2 regions of the Xenorhabdus bakwenae genome follow, and region 2 is predicted to be linked to the other one. Evidence: predicted binding sites of a transcription regulator. Region 2 holds the regulator's gene; the other holds the start of a gene.

Region 1 (8,392 bases), 310 kb from region 2:
GTGATTTGAAAGGAAAAATCAGTCATCTGCCGGCGATGTATGTCAAAGATCTCAATATCACCAATGCCAAACTGCAAGGGCAAAACTGGTCTGTTGATTATCTGGACAGTTCTATCAAAAATTTAGGCTTAGTCAACGGCAGCTGGAACGCCGAAGATGGGTTGATTGATTTTAATGCGATGAACATAACGTTGAATAATGCACAGTTCAGCGACACGCTTGGAAAATTCCGTTTTTCTGGTGATACCTTTACCATCGCAAGCCTGACAACCCACTATCAAAAAGGGTTGTTCAATATCCAGTCTCAATGGGATCGCAAAAACCGGTTGCTTACCCTCAAAGAGAGTTCTGTCACCGGGCTGCTTTATGCTCTGCCACCAACATGGCTCGATTATTTCAAACAGCCCGCGCCGGAATGGATTTCAGGCGTGAAACTCAACGATATTACTCTCAATAATACGCTGTTGATTGATACCAATCCCAATTTCCCGTTCCAGCTCACCACCCTTGCAGCCCATATTAACAACATGGATATCTTGAAAAATGGCAAGTGGGGATTATGGAATGGTCAGGCATCGCTACAAGCGGCGGCGGGAACCTTTAACAAGGTCGAAATAACCCGTCCTTATCTGCAACTACACGCTACAGACGGCAAAGTCACCATTGATAAACTGAATGGCTTTACCCGTGAAGGGCTGCTGCAAGTGACTGGTTCAGCGGAACAACAAACTGCTCATACGCCTTTTAACCTCAATTTCAAAGGGATGAATGCAGATTTGAACATCTTGCCACAATGGGGCTGGATACCGCTTACTATTCAGGGAGAAGGCAATTTTTCACTCGCTTTCACGGGGGATCTCTCCGCTGACGATGTGAAGGGAACCATCAACGGGACATTGGTTGCTGAAGATAAATCATCAGACAAGGAGTCACAATCTATTGAGCAAGGTTTGATCTCAACGAGCCGCTGTACCCCGACAGCCCCGGCCTCCGTAGATAATCCTGAAACTGGGAACTCAACAACAGGCCACTCTACGGAAAGCCAACCCTGCGCAAAAATCAAGCTTTAGTGAGACGTTCGGGAGGCAGGACGATATAAGTTCCGGTGAACACGCTACCTATGCCATGTTCACCGCTAACCTGCACGTCCACCGTTACGCGGGCTTTATTGCCGCGGGCAAGACGGGCAAGATCGCCGCTCATATTATTGAAATCCGCAGTTGCACAGGGGCGCCCTGTAATCGGTTGCCGATAACGAATGTTGGCATCCACCAAAACGATATCTCCCCCTAACTGGCGCTCCTGTAACAACAACCAAATCAATCCCCATGCCGTTAAGGTGGCCTGAGAAAATAAGCTACCCGCGAAAATAGTATGGTGGGGATTCTGGTTTCCGGCTTCCGGCATCGTCGTAACGAAGCGTTGCCCGGTATATTGGGTGATCCTAAGCCCCATTTTTTCACTCAAAGGGATTTGCTTATGCCATGCTTGCTGCAACTCCGCACACCAATCAGGACGGTGCAAGATATCATCAAGGCTTATTATCGGTTTGATCATGAGAAAATGGCTAATCGGCAATGCCTTAGCACCATTGATCAACCCCCTGTTTTGAAAACCCAACTTACCGAAGAAATCAACCGCATTTTCCCGTGCGCTGCAAACAATTCGTTTCACACCTTCCTGTCTGGCTACAGATTCCAATGCCATCGCAATCAGTGTCCCCAAACCTTTTCGTTGTACATTGGGATGAACGGCCAGAAAACGAATAGCGCCTTCATTGTCTGCATTGATGTATAAACGCCCAACAGCCAGCGGATTACCCTGTTCATCCACCACCATTTGGTGATGAGCCATCGAATCGTAACCGTCTTTCTCTGATCCGACGGGCTGGTGAAGCGGTTTACGCAGCATCTCCCAACGAAATTGGTAATAGGTGTCCAACTCTTGTTCTGTTTGAGGTACTCTCAGATGGTACATAGAAACAACCCCTTCTTTTGTGTGTTGCCCTGTGTCGACAGAAAAATCCATCATACTTGCAACCAAAAAGTCACTGGCCCGTCATTTATCAAACTGACTTGCATGTCTGCCGCAAATTTCCCCGTTTCTGTTTTTACACCCGTTACACGACACTGTTCAATAAAATAGCGATACAGTTCCTTTGCTTTTTGTGGTTCAGCTCCACCCGAAAAACTGGGTCTTAAGCCTTTCTGCGTGTCCGCAGCTAATGTAAATTGCGATACAACCAGTAAACTACCACCCGCTTGCTGAACGTTAAGGTTCATTTTTCCCTGTTCATCGCTGAATACCCGATATCCCATTACCTTGTCGCATAAACGTTGTGCTTTCTGTGGGGTATCGTCTTTTTCCACCCCCAGCAACACCAACAACCCCTGTCTAATTTCTCCAATCGTCTCACTTTCAACAACAACCTTTGCCTGTGTTACACGCTGAATTAATGCGATCATTTCTCTTGCCTGTTATTTCGTTGCAATAAGCAAACAATGTTAATTTTTTGCGGGAAGCGAGAAATCATGTGACTTAAAATAATCGGGGATGACACTCTTGTCAGTCACATGAATTGCATTGATGCCTGATTTTTTTGCTGCTTCGACGTTTTCTGACAGATCATCAAAGAATATGGCTTGTTCCGCTGTCACACCTTCTGCGGCCAGCACATAGTTAAAAATATCCAGATTTGGTTTACGCATACCTAAATCCTGGGATAAATAAAGGAAATCCGTTGATGCAGCAACTTCAGGATAATGCACTGACCAGTAATCAAAATGCAGACGGTTGGTATTTGACAGCACAACTACACGATGCCCTTCGGCACGCAATTTATTCATTAGCTCAATGACCTCCTGCCTGACACCGACAAAGATTGTATTCCAGCCTTCCGCAAATTGTTCAAAACTGAGTGAGATATCCATTTCATCACACATCATTTCTGCAAATTCAGAGTCACTAATTTGCCCACGCTCGTGCTTTTCAATAGTTTCTCCCTGCGAAAATTTGGGGGTCAATGTTGCCAGTGGTGTCCCGCTCAGATTACTCCAGACAGCCAATACTCTTTTAAAATCAATATTAATAATCACGTTACCCAGATCGAAAATATACAGCATAATCCCTCCTGACTGACGCTCATTGTTTAGTACTTTTATCATACTTTTATTAAGAAAAAAGAAGGGCGGGATAAAAAAACAAATAAATTGTTCTTCTTATGAAGTGTCTTATAAATCGTCGTTGAAGCTCTTGACTGGCTACCGACCGATCAGCAGGGATAGATCACAAATGGCTGGAAGGGGATATCATAAAAGAACTCAGGGCACCGAAGCGCCCTAAGCAATTGATTTTCAGGTCATCAAATACAACACATGACCCAAAAATTAAACGTCTTTGCTACGATTTGCACGGCGGCGATCGTTTTCAGTCAAATGACGCTTACGCAAGCGAATTGACACTGGCGTCACTTCAACCAACTCGTCATCATCAATAAACTCCAGCGCCTGCTCCAATGTTTTCTTGATATGTGGAGTCAGTGTTGTCGCTTCATCCGTTCCTGACGCACGCATGTTAGTCAGTTTCTTACCGGTCAGACAGTTAACGGTCAGGTCATTTGAACGTGAGTGAATACCAATGATCTGGCCTTCATACACTTCCGTACCATGACCCAGGAACAACTTACCACGCTCCTGCAAACTATACAGCGCGTAAGCCACTGCCTTACCTTGTCCATTGGCAATCAGTACCCCATTCAGGCGACGACCAATCTCACCTGGGCGGATATCATCATAGTGGCTGAATGTGGCATACAACAAGCCAGTACCCGAAGTCATGGTCATGAATTCAGTACGGAAGCCAATCAGGCCACGGCTTGGAATAACGTAATCAAGACGAACGCGGCCTTTGCCATCTGGCAGCATGTCACGCATTTCACCTTTACGCTCACCCAGTGCCTGCATCACATCGCCTTGGTGCTGCTCTTCGATATCCAGAGTAACCTGCTCGAAAGGTTCCTGCTTACGGCCATCAATGTCACGGAAAATCACTTTTGGACGGGAAACGCCCAGCTCGAAACCTTCACGACGCATGTTCTCGATCAGAACGGACAAGTGCAGTTCACCACGGCCAGATACACGGAAAGCGTCTGGATCTTCCGTTTCCTCAACACGCAGTGCAACGTTATGAACCAGTTCTTTTTTCAGACGATCAAGGATCTGGCGAGAAGTCACGTACTTACCTTCACGGCCACAGAACGGTGAAGTGTTGACACAGAAGTACATGCTGACGGTAGGTTCATCAACGGCCAGTGCAGGCAATGCTTCGACCGTATTAACTTCACACAGGGTATCGGAGATGTTCAGATCACCCAGACCGGTAATTGCGATGATGTCGCCGGCTTCCGCCTTATCAGACTCAATACGCTCCAATCCCAGATGGCTAAAGACCTTGCCGACTTTACCGTTGCGCGTTTTACCTTCGCTGTCGATAATCGTGATGTTTTGGTTTGGTTTTACCATACCGCGCTTAATGCGACCGATACCGATAACCCCAACGTAGTTATTGTAATCCAACTGCGAAATTTGCATCTGGAATGGGCCATCAAGGTCAACCTTAGGTGGCTCAACGTGATCAACGATTGCCTGATACAACGGAGTCATATCTTCAGCCATTTCGGTATGCTCGTTACCCGCAACACCCATCAGTGCAGAAGCATAAATGATTGGGAAATCCAGTTGCTCATCGGTTGCACCGAGGTTCACAAACAAGTCAAATACCTGATCCACCACCCAGTCAGGGCGAGCACCCGGACGGTCAACTTTGTTGATCACCACAATCGGTTTCAGGCCGTGAGCAAACGCTTTCTGGGTAACAAAGCGAGTCTGTGGCATTGGGCCATCCATCGCATCAACCAGCAACAGCACGCTGTCTACCATTGACATGACACGTTCAACCTCGCCACCGAAATCGGCGTGGCCTGGGGTATCTACGATATTGATACGATAGTCATTCCATTTGATCGCCGTATTCTTTGCCAGAATGGTAATACCACGTTCTTTTTCCAGATCATTGGAATCCATCACACGTTCGGTTGTTGCAGCACGCTCCCCAAAGGTGCCAGACTGTTGCAGGAGTTTATCAACCAGCGTGGTTTTGCCATGGTCGACGTGAGCAATAATTGCTATATTTCTTAAATTACTGATTTCATTTGACATTTAAAAATTCCGATAACGCTAAGATCATTTATGCACTCTCAATGCAGTACACAAAAAGAATTCTGTTTTACTTGGCCGCCGCCGAACAAAAGTGCAGCATTATACACTTTGGATGGTTGCACTGGTATTAAAAGTTGTGCAGTATTGGCGGTTTTCTCTTTATTTAGCGAGTTCCTTAAGTTCCGAGCCAACTACAGAAGCGAGCTTGGTATAGACAGCCCAGGGCATTCCTTCCCGCAAAATTTGATGTAAGTTTGCGAGATTTCAGCCGGCCAGTCGCACCATAATAATGCAAGCACATTGTCAGAATTCACCACTTTGGTGCAAAAATACCTAAAACCATACTCCTGTCTTATTTATTTTTTCTCTTCCCTCTGCCATACTTTTTTATCATATTGATATTAAATAATTTTTAAATATTGGCACATTTTTCGCATTTATCTTTAGCGATAGTGATTTCATAACATTGATCATACAGAGATCCACAATCGCCCTTAACTTTTAAGATAAAACAGCCTATTTCTTGCCCTGTTTTATCAGGCCGACGTAAACCAGGAGAGCCAGTATGTCCGTTGAACATGTTTTGTCCATGATTGAAGAACATCAGGTGAAGTTTATTGACTTACGCTTTACTGACACCAAAGGTAAAGAACAACACATCACTATTCCTGCCCACCAAGTTGATGAAGACTTCTTTGAAGATGGCAAAATGTTTGACGGTTCATCTATCGGTGGCTGGAAAGGTATCAATGAATCCGACATGGTGCTCATGCCAGATCCAGGCACCGCGATGCTTGATCCCTTCTTTAATGATGCCACCCTGATCCTGCGTTGTGATATCCTTGAACCCGGCACCATGCAAGGCTATAGCCGCGATCCTCGCTCCATTGCCAAACGCGCAGAAGATTTCCTGCGGGCAAGCGATATTGCTGATACCGTTTTATTTGGGCCAGAACCCGAATTCTTTTTGTTCGATGATATCCGTTTCGGCAGCTCCATCTCTGGCTCTTATTATCATATCGATGATACGGAAGCCGCCTGGAACAGCGGCACACGCTATGAAGGCGGTAACAAAGGCCATCGGCCCGGCATTAAAGGCGGGTACTTTCCGGTTCCTCCGGTGGATTCTTCCCAAGACCTGCGTTCAGCCATGTGCCTGACCATGGAAAAAATGGGCCTGGTCGTTGAAGCCCACCACCATGAGGTCGCAACTGCCGGACAAAACGAAATTGCCACCCGCTTTAATACTATGACCAAAAAAGCGGATGAAACCCAGATTTATAAATATGTGGTTCATAACGTTGCCCATAAATTGGGTAAAACCGCGACATTTATGCCAAAACCGTTGGTGGGCGATAACGGATCAGGTATGCACTGTCATATGTCACTGTCCAAAAATGGCACTAACCTGTTTGCAGGTGACAAGTACGGTGGCTTGTCCGAAATGGCGCTTTACTATATCGGCGGTGTCATCAAACACGCACGTGCGTTAAATGCCTTTACCAACCCAACAACTAACTCGTACAAACGTCTGGTGCCTGGCTTTGAAGCCCCGGTGATGCTGGCCTATTCTGCCCGTAACCGTTCTGCGTCTATCCGTATCCCGGTGGTCGCCAGTGCCAAAGCTCGCCGTATTGAAGTGCGTTTCCCTGATCCCGCAGCGAACCCTTACCTGGCCTTCTCTGCGCTGTTGATGGCAGGTTTGGATGGCATCATCAACAAAATCCATCCAGGTGATGCGATGGATAAAAACTTGTATGACTTGCCCGCAGAAGAAGCCCAGGAGATCCCAACCGTGGCCCCTTCTTTGGAAGAAGCGTTGGCCGCATTAGATGCCGACCGTGAATTCCTGACGCGCGGTGGTGTTTTTACCGATGATACGATTGATGCTTATATCACTTTATTGAATGGGGAAATTGAACGTGTTCGCATGACACCACATCCTCTGGAGTTTGAACTGTATTACAGCGTGTAGTGCTTTATCAGGTAATGCCCCATAACGTGAGGGCATTACTTGTGTTTTTTTGTTGCCGTGAAACTTTTGGCCCATCCTTGGATGGGCTTTTTTCCCTCGCATAGACACAATGACATCATGATTGACGATATATGCTGAGTAAAAGGATTCATCGAACTATGCTTAAATAAGCTACAACGCACCAAAAAAGTGCAGGAACTGAATGACAATGGTTAGTTTGCCCAAAGCAGAACAGATTCTCGACTCACAGATAAACAACGTCCTGATACTGGATAATGATTTAGTGATTCGCTACGCCAATCATTCTGCCATGCAACTTCTGGCACAAAGTTCCCGTAAATTATTCGGCACGCCGCTTCCTATCCTGTTTAGTTATATTTCACTGGATACAGAATTGATGCGTTCCAGTTTGATCAACGGTCATGGCTTTACCGATAACGAAGTCATATTGGTGATCAATAATCACTCTCATGTGATGTCGCTCAGTGCCCAACCAATTTCCGAACAGTTTGTTCTGCTGGAACTGGCATCTATGGACAGTCAACGCCGGTTAAGCCAAGAGCAGATCCAACAAGCACAGCAGGCGGCTGCGCGGGAATTGGTTCGGGGACTGGCACATGAAATCAAAAACCCTCTCGGCGGGCTGCGGGGAGCCGCACAGTTGCTTGCCAAGGCGCTGCCTGATCCGTCCTTGAGGGAATATACCCAAGTGATCATTGAACAGGCAGACAGGCTACGTAACCTGGTTGATCGCTTGCTGGGACCACAGCATCCCGGTTCCCAAACCCGCCAGAGCATTCACCATGTGGTCGAGCGGGTCTGTCAATTGGTTTCGCTGGAAATGCCCGCCAATGTCACGCTGATTAAAGATTATGATCCGAGCTTACCTGAACTGGCGCATTATCCTGACCAGATTGAACAGGTATTACTGAATATCACCCGTAATGCCCTAAAAGCACTCGGTGAGAAGGGAGGAATTATCACCCTGAGAACACGAACCGCATTCCAGATTACCTTACAAGGGGAGCGTTACCGATTGGCAGCCCGAATTGATATTGAAGATAATGGGCCTGGTATTCCTCCCAATATTCAGGATACGCTTTTTTACCCGATGGTCAGCGGGTATGAAGGAGGAACTGGACTTGGCTTATCCATAGCACGTAATCTTATCGACCAACATGCGGGCAAAATTGAATTTACC
Region 2 (8,392 bases):
TAAACCGCACTCTATAACAGGAGAGGTGGGAAGCTGTTTGAAACTAGAGCTGGAGTCCCTCATATCCATCATGAATACCACGAATTCACTAACTTCAGGTTTGTTGCTTTCTAAGACAGGATAGCCAGGGATGAACGTTTTAACCATTTCTTTTTCTGACACTGGATTAAAATGGCTTTTGTCACTGAAGTCGGAAGGGAATGGGTAATTTACCGATTCAATCATGTTAATTTTATTATTTTTTTTAACGTTATTATAGAAATTATCACTAATAAAATTCATGGGTATATTAGTTTCATTTTTATATTGGTTTAATTTGTGTCGGACTTGTTGCCATTCTTTTTCAGCACAATCGAGATTAAAATTAATTAACTCTATCAGGTCATTATCGGAACAAGGTTTAGTTGTTTTTTCTTTTGCTTTCATTCTTTTTAACTTATTTTTCATAGTTGCTTTGATGGCTGGGGTTAAGACTTTTAATTTATGTAATCGGAAAACTGAACATTGGCTATTTATTCTTTCACTAATGTTCGATTTCAAGTATTAAATATAAGGTTATTTTGCAATAAAAGGAATAACTATTACATTACCTGTTATATATCAGGTAATAAATTAAGACTCAAGTTATATATCAATCCAACTTCAAAATGCGTGTTATATTTCCCTGCTGTGTGGGGAAATATAGGGCCTCGCGGCATCTTGCAGATTGCAACTTACAGTTTATCGAGTATACACTTCGTCTTTCAAATTGCCTCTTAAGACAATATTTTTATTGGGAGAAGGGCGTGTTACTCTTCGTCAAATCCTGCGTTGAAGAGTTCGATAATAGCCGCCAGTGCTTGTTGTTCATCCGGCCCGTTGACTTCAACGTCAATATGGCTGCCTTGCTCAGAATCCAGCATCAGCATGGCAATGACGCTGCGGGCCTCGGCCTGTAAGTTACTGCTATTGCGCAGTATCACTTCTGATTGAAACTGTTGTACCAGATCATGCAGTTTCATCGCAGGCCGGGCATGCATTCCGAGCCGATTTTTAATTTCAAGTCGTTGTTTGACTGTCATGGCTGTGTTATGCGTATTACTTGCGTTTTTCCAGTGTGCGGTGGCGTGATTGCACGTTTTTGCCACGGGAACGAAAATAATCAGCCAGCTGTTCTGCCACATAGACCGAACGGTGTTTACCGCCTGTGCAACCAATAGCGACCGTCAGATAGCTGCGATTATTGGTTTCCAGCATGGGTAGCCAAAGCTCAAGATAGCTCCGGGTCTGATAAATAAAATTATGAACTTCGGTATGGCGATCCAAAAATGCAGCCACAGGGCGATCCAAACCCGTCATTGGGCGCAGTTTAGGGTCCCAGTGAGGGTTTGGCAGGAAACGGACATCGAAAACATAGTCTGCGTCGATAGGAATACCATGTTTGAATCCAAAAGACTCAAACACCATCGTTAATTCTCGTTCCCGTTTGCCTAATAGACGTGTCCTGAGCATTTCCGCCAGTTCATGAACGGACATTTCAGAGGTATCAATGATCAAGTCAGCGCGTGAGCGCAGGGGTTCCAGTAAATCGCTTTCTTGGTCAATGGCACTTTCCAGTGACAGGTTCTTGCTGGAGAGTGGATGCAGGCGGCGTGTATCACTATAGCGGCGGATCAGGGTATTACGATCCGCATCAAGAAACAGTAACTGTGGTGAAAAACTGTCAGGCAATTGCGTCAGTGCTTCTTCAAAAATTTCTGGCGACTCCGGCATATTTCTGACATCAATGCTAACCGCAGCCGAGATATCACGTTCGGCCAGTGTGTTTGCCAATTCCGGCAGTAACACAACGGGCAGGTTATCCACGCAATAGAAGCCCATATCTTCCAGTGCCCGCAAAGCAACAGATTTCCCAGAACCTGAACGACCACTGACTATCATCAGCACCATGAGGTGACTCCCCCCTAAATGTTTATAATTATAATCGCTATTTATTCAGTAATAATTTTATACAGTTCTTCATCACTCTGCGCTGAACGCAGGCGACGGCAGAGGCTTTTATCTGCAAGGCGCTTTGCAATCAATGATAGTGAGTGTAAATGGGTCTGACACTGGTCTGATGGCACCAATAAAGCAAACAGCAAGTCAACAGGTTGATTATCAATGGCGTCAAAGGTAATGGGTTGTTCCAGGTGTAAAAATACCCCAACGGCATTATCCGAACACGCTTTATTCAATTTGCCGTGAGGGATCGCAATCCCGTTGCCAATTCCTGTTGTGCCGACTTTTTCGCGCGAAAGAATAGCCTCGAATACGGTATTTTCCGGCAGTTCAAGCTGTTTTGATGCCAGCTCACTGATAATCTCTAAGGCGCGCTTTTTACTCGAACAAGGTACGTTGTTGCGTGTACATGCGGGTGAAAGCACAGAGCTTAGTGGTAAATCTGTTTCGTTGTTCATTTCTTTATTCACTTAGGGCCTTGTTATATCGGATGCCTGATGAGGCATCCGATATTAATGCACTGCGCTCTAAAACCGATCTACAGATCGCACTCATTACCTAGTACTCATTACCTAGTACTAATTACCAGTACTATAGGGCGTTATAGACGGTGTTATAGATAGAACAGTGATAATTTTATGACAGCCCCATTGCCTAAAAGCGATTAATGTTGTCTCAATTTACTTTTGTGTTTGGTCAATTGATGCGCCAGCTTATCTGCCAGTACAAGTGACATAGTGTTTTCCTTCTCTGTGTTGTTCAAGCCAATTTTTTACGTTGGTTTGAAGGCGGGATGGATAACGACTCTCTATATTTTGCGACTGTCCGGCGAGCCACTAGAATACCTTGTTCAGCGAGTATGCTGGTCAATTTACTGTCACTCAGTGGTTTGACCGGGTTTTCTGCCGCGACCAGTTTTTTCACCAGAGCACGTATCGCGGTAGAAGAGGCTTCACCACCACTGTCGGTATTGACGTGACTGGAGAAAAAATATTTAAGTTCAAAGATCCCGCGTGGACTATACAGGTATTTCTGGGTCGTCACGCGGGAAATGGTGGACTCATGCATGTCAATCTGATAGGCGATATCAGCCAATACCAGTGGTTTCATGTGTTCCTCACCATATTCAAAAAAATCTTGTTGCCGTTCAACAATACAACGGGCGACTTTCAGCAATGTTTCATTACGGCTTTCGAGGCTCTTGAGCAGCCATTTGGCCTCTTGCAAGTTATTGCGTATGAACAGGCTGTCACTCTCATTGTTGGCCCGTTGTCCCAGTGCTGCGTAGTGTTGGTTGATGCGCAGACGGGGGATGCTATCGGTATTTAGCCTGACTTGCCAGCTTTCATTTTCTCTCTGTATCAATACATCTGGAATAACGTACTCGGATTCACCGGTATTGGCTACCAGGCCAGGTTTTGGTTCCAGTGATTGGATGATATCAATTGCCCCTTTCAGGGTACTTTCTTTTAATTTGCTCTGACGTAATAAATTACGGAAGTCTCGGTTACCCAGCAGTGCCAGGTAGTTGCTGACAATAAGTCTGGCATCATTCAGATAGGGCGTCTTTGGCGGCAGCATTGCAAGCTGGATAAGCAAACATTCGCGTAAGTCACGGGCAGCAACTCCGATCGGATCAAAATGTTGTACGCGTTTGAGAACGGTTTCGACCTCTGCCAAAGCCAGTTCATCATCCCCGATACTGGCAAGGATTTCTTCGATAGAAATGGTCAGGTATCCGGAGTCATCAATGGCATCAATGATTGAAGTGGCAATAGCAGCGTCCGTTTCGGTAAAGGGCGTTAATCTTGCCTGCCACATGAGATAATCTTGCAAGGTTTGGGTAGTTTCACCCTGATATACGGGGAAATCATCAGCGCTATAGTCGCTGTGAGTGCCTGATGGTGTGCCAGCGGTGTAAATTTCATCCCAACTGGCATCCAGTGGTAACTCTTCAGGCATATCCCTCTGTTCAAGCGCTTCACGGGTATCCATGACTTCGGTTTCGGCATCAGTATCAGAAAGTGCCTGATTCTCCACTTCCTGATGCGGGTCATCCTGTTCAAGCAGTGGGTTCGTTTCCAAAGCTTGCTGAATCTCCTGCTGAAGTTCAAGCGTAGACAGTTGTAACAAACGGATGGCTTGCTGGAGCTGTGGCGTCATCGTCAATTGCTGACTGAGCCTGAGTTGCAGACTTTGCTTCATAACGTTACCACTTTCTCCTTAGTCTGGCCTGAATAGTTCCTTGAATCGCATCTGATAGAAGGATAAGTGTTAAAGACGGAAACCTTCACCCAAATAGACGCGTTTGACCTGCTCGTTATTCAGGATGTCATTTGGTGTACCGTGGGCAATCAAATGGCCCTGACTGACGATATAGGCACGTTCGCAGACATCCAGTGTTTCACGCACATTGTGGTCGGTAATCAGGACACCCAATCCGTAATCCCGCAGATGTTGAATGATCTTTTTAATATCCAGTACGGAAATGGGGTCAACGCCGGCAAAAGGTTCATCCAGCAGGATGAATTTGGGATTGGCGGCCAGTGCACGGGCAATCTCCACACGACGGCGTTCACCACCGGAAAGTGATTGACCAAGGCTATCACGCAAGTGAGAGATGTGAAACTCTTCCATCAACTCTTCTGCCCGTGTTTTTCTCTGCTCCTGATTCAGATCATTGCGGATCTCCAGTACCGCCATCAAATTATCGAATACACTCAAACGACGGAAGATGGAAGCTTCCTGAGGCAAATAACCTATCCCCCGGCGTGCACGTTCATGCAGGGGCAGCAGGCTGATATCGTCTTCATCAATGGTGATAGAACCGGCATCACGGGCAACAATGCCGACGACCATATAAAAAGTGGTGGTTTTGCCTGCTCCATTAGGGCCAAGTAAGCCAACAATCTCCCCTGACTTCACGTTTAGGCTGACGTTCTCAACGACCTTACGGCCTTTGTAGGCTTTCGCCAGATTTTCTGCGTTTAATATTGCCATCAGTCGTTATTTACCCTTTTTCTGAGTGTCAGCGCCGTTAACACCAGAACCTTTTTCTTGCAGCTGGGCAGGTAACAGGACGGTGGTGACATGTTTACCTTTATCACTAAACGCTTCCATTTGTTGTGTCGGTACGAGATAAGTGATTTTATCGCCTTTGATATTGCTGTCTAGCTGTTCAAGATAGGCGTTTTCCATTAGGGTAACCAGCTCTTTATCCATCTCATAGCGCATCTTTAATGCATGGCCCTTGAGGGGCTTACCATCATCTTGCAATTGGTAAAAAGTGGCAGGATTGCCGAATGCTTCAATAACGGTCTTGTCGGAATTTCCTTCCGGGCGGGTCACAACGACTTTATCTGCATGAATGTCGATTGAGCCTTGTTTTACGATAACATTATCCGTAAATGTGGCAACGTTGCCCGTTAAATCTAACGACTGTCTTGCTGAGTCGATGGTAATGGGTTTTTTTGTATCATCTTTTAAGGCCAGTACGGGCAGGCTGACGGCAAAAAGTGTACTGGCAATAACGGAATTACGGATTAGGTTGTTCATGTGAGATCTCATATTGAGTGGTCACCTTTTCAATCAGTTCAGCAGTTTTGTTTCGCAGATTGCCACGCATTTTCATGCCAACAGATTTCAGACCGACCCCAATAAGGGTGACTCGGTCATCAGATGCGACATCTTGAGTTGTCAGATTGACGATCGCATTGTCTGTTGTGATCCGCTGCAATTGTGACGCATCGTTCAGGCTATCCACTTGGACATCCCCGTACAGATAGAGCATCTTATCTTGGGTCAGTTTGGCCGTGTTGGCACGTACTGTCCATGTTGCTACCGGGGTTCCGGGGGGACCATCGGGGGCAAATGTTGTCAATACCGGGTTGGTAAACCAGGTCAGTTTAGTTTCCGTATAGTTTTTAACATCGTCAGCGACCAGTTTGTAAGATAATTTACCTTCCGGATCGTAGACAAAAGTAATGGCTTCCTGGGTTTGATAAGCAGGATAACCATCATCCGCAATGGCTGATGAGGCATCATCATTGACACTCGATAAATTCCAGCCAATCAGCGCAAGCGCGATCAGTGCCAGTAGTGCGATCAGCCAGGATTGAAATTTGCTCATTCTTTTTTCAGTTTTAATTTATATGGATAATCCTTTGGCATCTTCGAGCTTATTCTGAGCGAAGAGTACCAAATCACACAGTTCCCTGACTGCACCGCGGCCGCCGGCAATCTGAGTCACATAATCTGCTTTTGGCAACAGTAATGGGTGGGCATCAGCAACTGCAACAGATAATCCCACTTGTGCCATGACCGGCCAGTCAATAAGGTCATCACCAATATAGGCGACTTGCTCTGGCTGCAACGCTAGTTTATCCAACAGTTCCTTATACGCCAAAACCTTATCGTTTTGTCCTTGGTAAAGATAGGTAATACCCAGTGTTTCTGCCCGATTTTCCAGCAGTTTTGCTTTGCGGCCAGTGATGATGGCCACTTCAATACCGGAGGTGATTAAACAGCGGATGCCATAACCATCACGAACGTTAAAGGCTTTCAGCTCTTCGCCTTCATTGCCCATGTAGATAAGCCCATCAGACATTACGCCATCAACATCACAAATCAGTAAACGGATTTGGCGGGCTTTTTCGATAATGACTTTATTAACTGGGCCATAACAGGTGTTCAGGTACTCTTTTTGACTCATTAAGACATTCTCTTAAGATTGATATCATGCTTGTTTGTGTCAGTTTACTTGCTTTATAGAAGACCGGCCTACACAACACCGGCCTGCAAAAGATCGTGCATGTGTAATACACCCAGTAACTTGTCACCTTCTGTGACCAAGAGTGAGGTGATATGGCGTGATTGCATCAGGTTTAGAGCGTCAACCGCCAGTGCATTGGGTTTAATCCGAATACCGCCGGCAGTCATGACATCTGAGATTTTTGCATTGTTTAAATCAATGCCCATATCGAAAACACGGCGTAAATCGCCATCGGTAAAAATACCACTGATTTGCCTGTCATCATCACAAATAACCGTCATGCCCAATTTTTTGCGGGTGATTTCCACTAAAGCCTCACGCAGCGTCGCTGTCCGGGGAACCCGGGGAATGTCATTACCCGTGGTCATTAAATCACTGGCCAGCAGCAGAAGTTTGCGTCCGAGTGTTCCACCCGGATGGGAAAGAGCGAAGTCTTCGGCCGTAAAGCCACGGGCCTGCAAGAGCGCAAGGGCTAATGCATCGCCCATGACGAGTGTGGCGGTGGTGCTGGTGGTGGGGGCTAATCCCAATGGACAGGCTTCTTGTGGAACTTTGATACACAAGTGGATGTCTGCGGCTTTGCCCATGTTACTGTTGCGATTATTTGTCATGCAGATGAGCGGGACTTTTTGCCGCTTGAGTACGGAAATTAACGCCAGAATTTCATTTGATTCACCGGAATTGGAAATCGCCAGCACGATATCTTTTGCTGTGACCATGCCGAGATCACCATGGCTGGCTTCGCCAGGATGGACAAAGAACGAAGGCGTACCGGTACTGGCAAATGTCGCAGCGATTTTTCGTCCAATATGACCAGATTTGCCCATCCCCATCACAATGACTTTTCCTTCACAACTAAACATTAATTCACAGGCTTCGCTGAAATCGTCATTAATGTATTGTTCCAGGCCAGCCAGCCCTTCAAGTTCAATCTGTAATACTTGCTTACCTGCTTGCTGAAAATCGATTTTAGGCATTTTTATTTCCCACTCAATTGGCAATTACTCAGTACCGTAACAATTAGAAACAAAAAGTACGACAAAATAAGCGATAAAACAGCCCAGTAGCAAGATGCCGTTCAATCGGTTCAGTCGATGCTTTCTTCCCAGACAAAATACCGTGAATAGTATACTCGCGGCCATCATGACCCAAAAATCCCGGGAAAATGCTTGAGGTGAAAAGGCACTGGGGGAAAGTATGGCTGGGACACCCAGAACAAGAGTGGTATTGAATACGTTGGAGCCAACAATATTGCCCATTGCCATGTCATTCTCACCTTTTATGGCCGCAGCAATAGTGGTGGCAAGCTCAGGCAAGCTGGTTCCTACGGCAAGCATGGTCAGGCCAATCACCAGTTCGCTGACACCGTAAATACGTGCAATAACGGTTGCATTATCAATCACCATACGGGTAGAAATGGGAAGAATAATTAACCCCAGAACGACCCAGAGAAGCGCAATTGCTTTATTGCCTTCGAGCGGCAATTCGGCATTTCGTTCCTGGGTATAGCTATCAGCCCTATTGTGTTGAGAGAAAGCGGTCATCTTTATCATCAGAGAAATAAAGAAGAGGGCTGAAAACACTAAAAGAATCCCATCCAGTCGGCTCAGGTAGCCATTGGACAACAAATATCCTGCAAAT

What was found. The regulator sigma-54, encoded in region 2, starts transcription at its own class of promoters, with help from an activator protein. The targets are predictions, from matches to a motif close to GTTGGCACANNTTTCGCTNT.
Region 1: the regulator sigma-54 is predicted to act here: its motif matches at 5,635-5,654, upstream of glnA (glutamate--ammonia ligase).

Annotation. Positions count from the first base shown of each region.
Region 1 is NZ_CP119194.1:3,140,472-3,148,863, reverse strand. It holds gene PXH59_RS15795 (AsmA family protein) at 1-1,070, shown strand, start outside; gene fabY (fatty acid biosynthesis protein FabY) at 1,060-1,977, opposite strand; gene dtd (D-aminoacyl-tRNA deacylase) at 2,028-2,465, opposite strand; gene yihX (glucose-1-phosphatase) at 2,505-3,122, opposite strand; gene typA (ribosome-dependent GTPase TypA) at 3,387-5,216, opposite strand; gene glnA (glutamate--ammonia ligase) at 5,782-7,191, shown strand; gene glnL (nitrogen regulation protein NR(II)) at 7,400-8,392, shown strand, end outside.
Region 2 is NZ_CP119194.1:3,454,894-3,463,285, reverse strand. It holds gene PXH59_RS17190 (nucleotidyl cyclase domain-containing protein) at 1-447, opposite strand, end outside; gene npr (PTS phosphocarrier protein NPr) at 789-1,061, opposite strand; gene rapZ (RNase adapter RapZ) at 1,078-1,929, opposite strand; gene ptsN (PTS IIA-like nitrogen regulatory protein PtsN) at 1,971-2,438, opposite strand; gene rpoN (RNA polymerase factor sigma-54) at 2,740-4,185, opposite strand; gene lptB (LPS export ABC transporter ATP-binding protein) at 4,255-4,980, opposite strand; gene lptA (lipopolysaccharide ABC transporter substrate-binding protein LptA) at 4,987-5,535, opposite strand; gene lptC (LPS export ABC transporter periplasmic protein LptC) at 5,516-6,109, opposite strand; gene kdsC (3-deoxy-manno-octulosonate-8-phosphatase KdsC) at 6,128-6,691, opposite strand; gene kdsD (arabinose-5-phosphate isomerase KdsD) at 6,760-7,728, opposite strand; gene PXH59_RS17140 (calcium/sodium antiporter) at 7,753-8,392, opposite strand, start outside.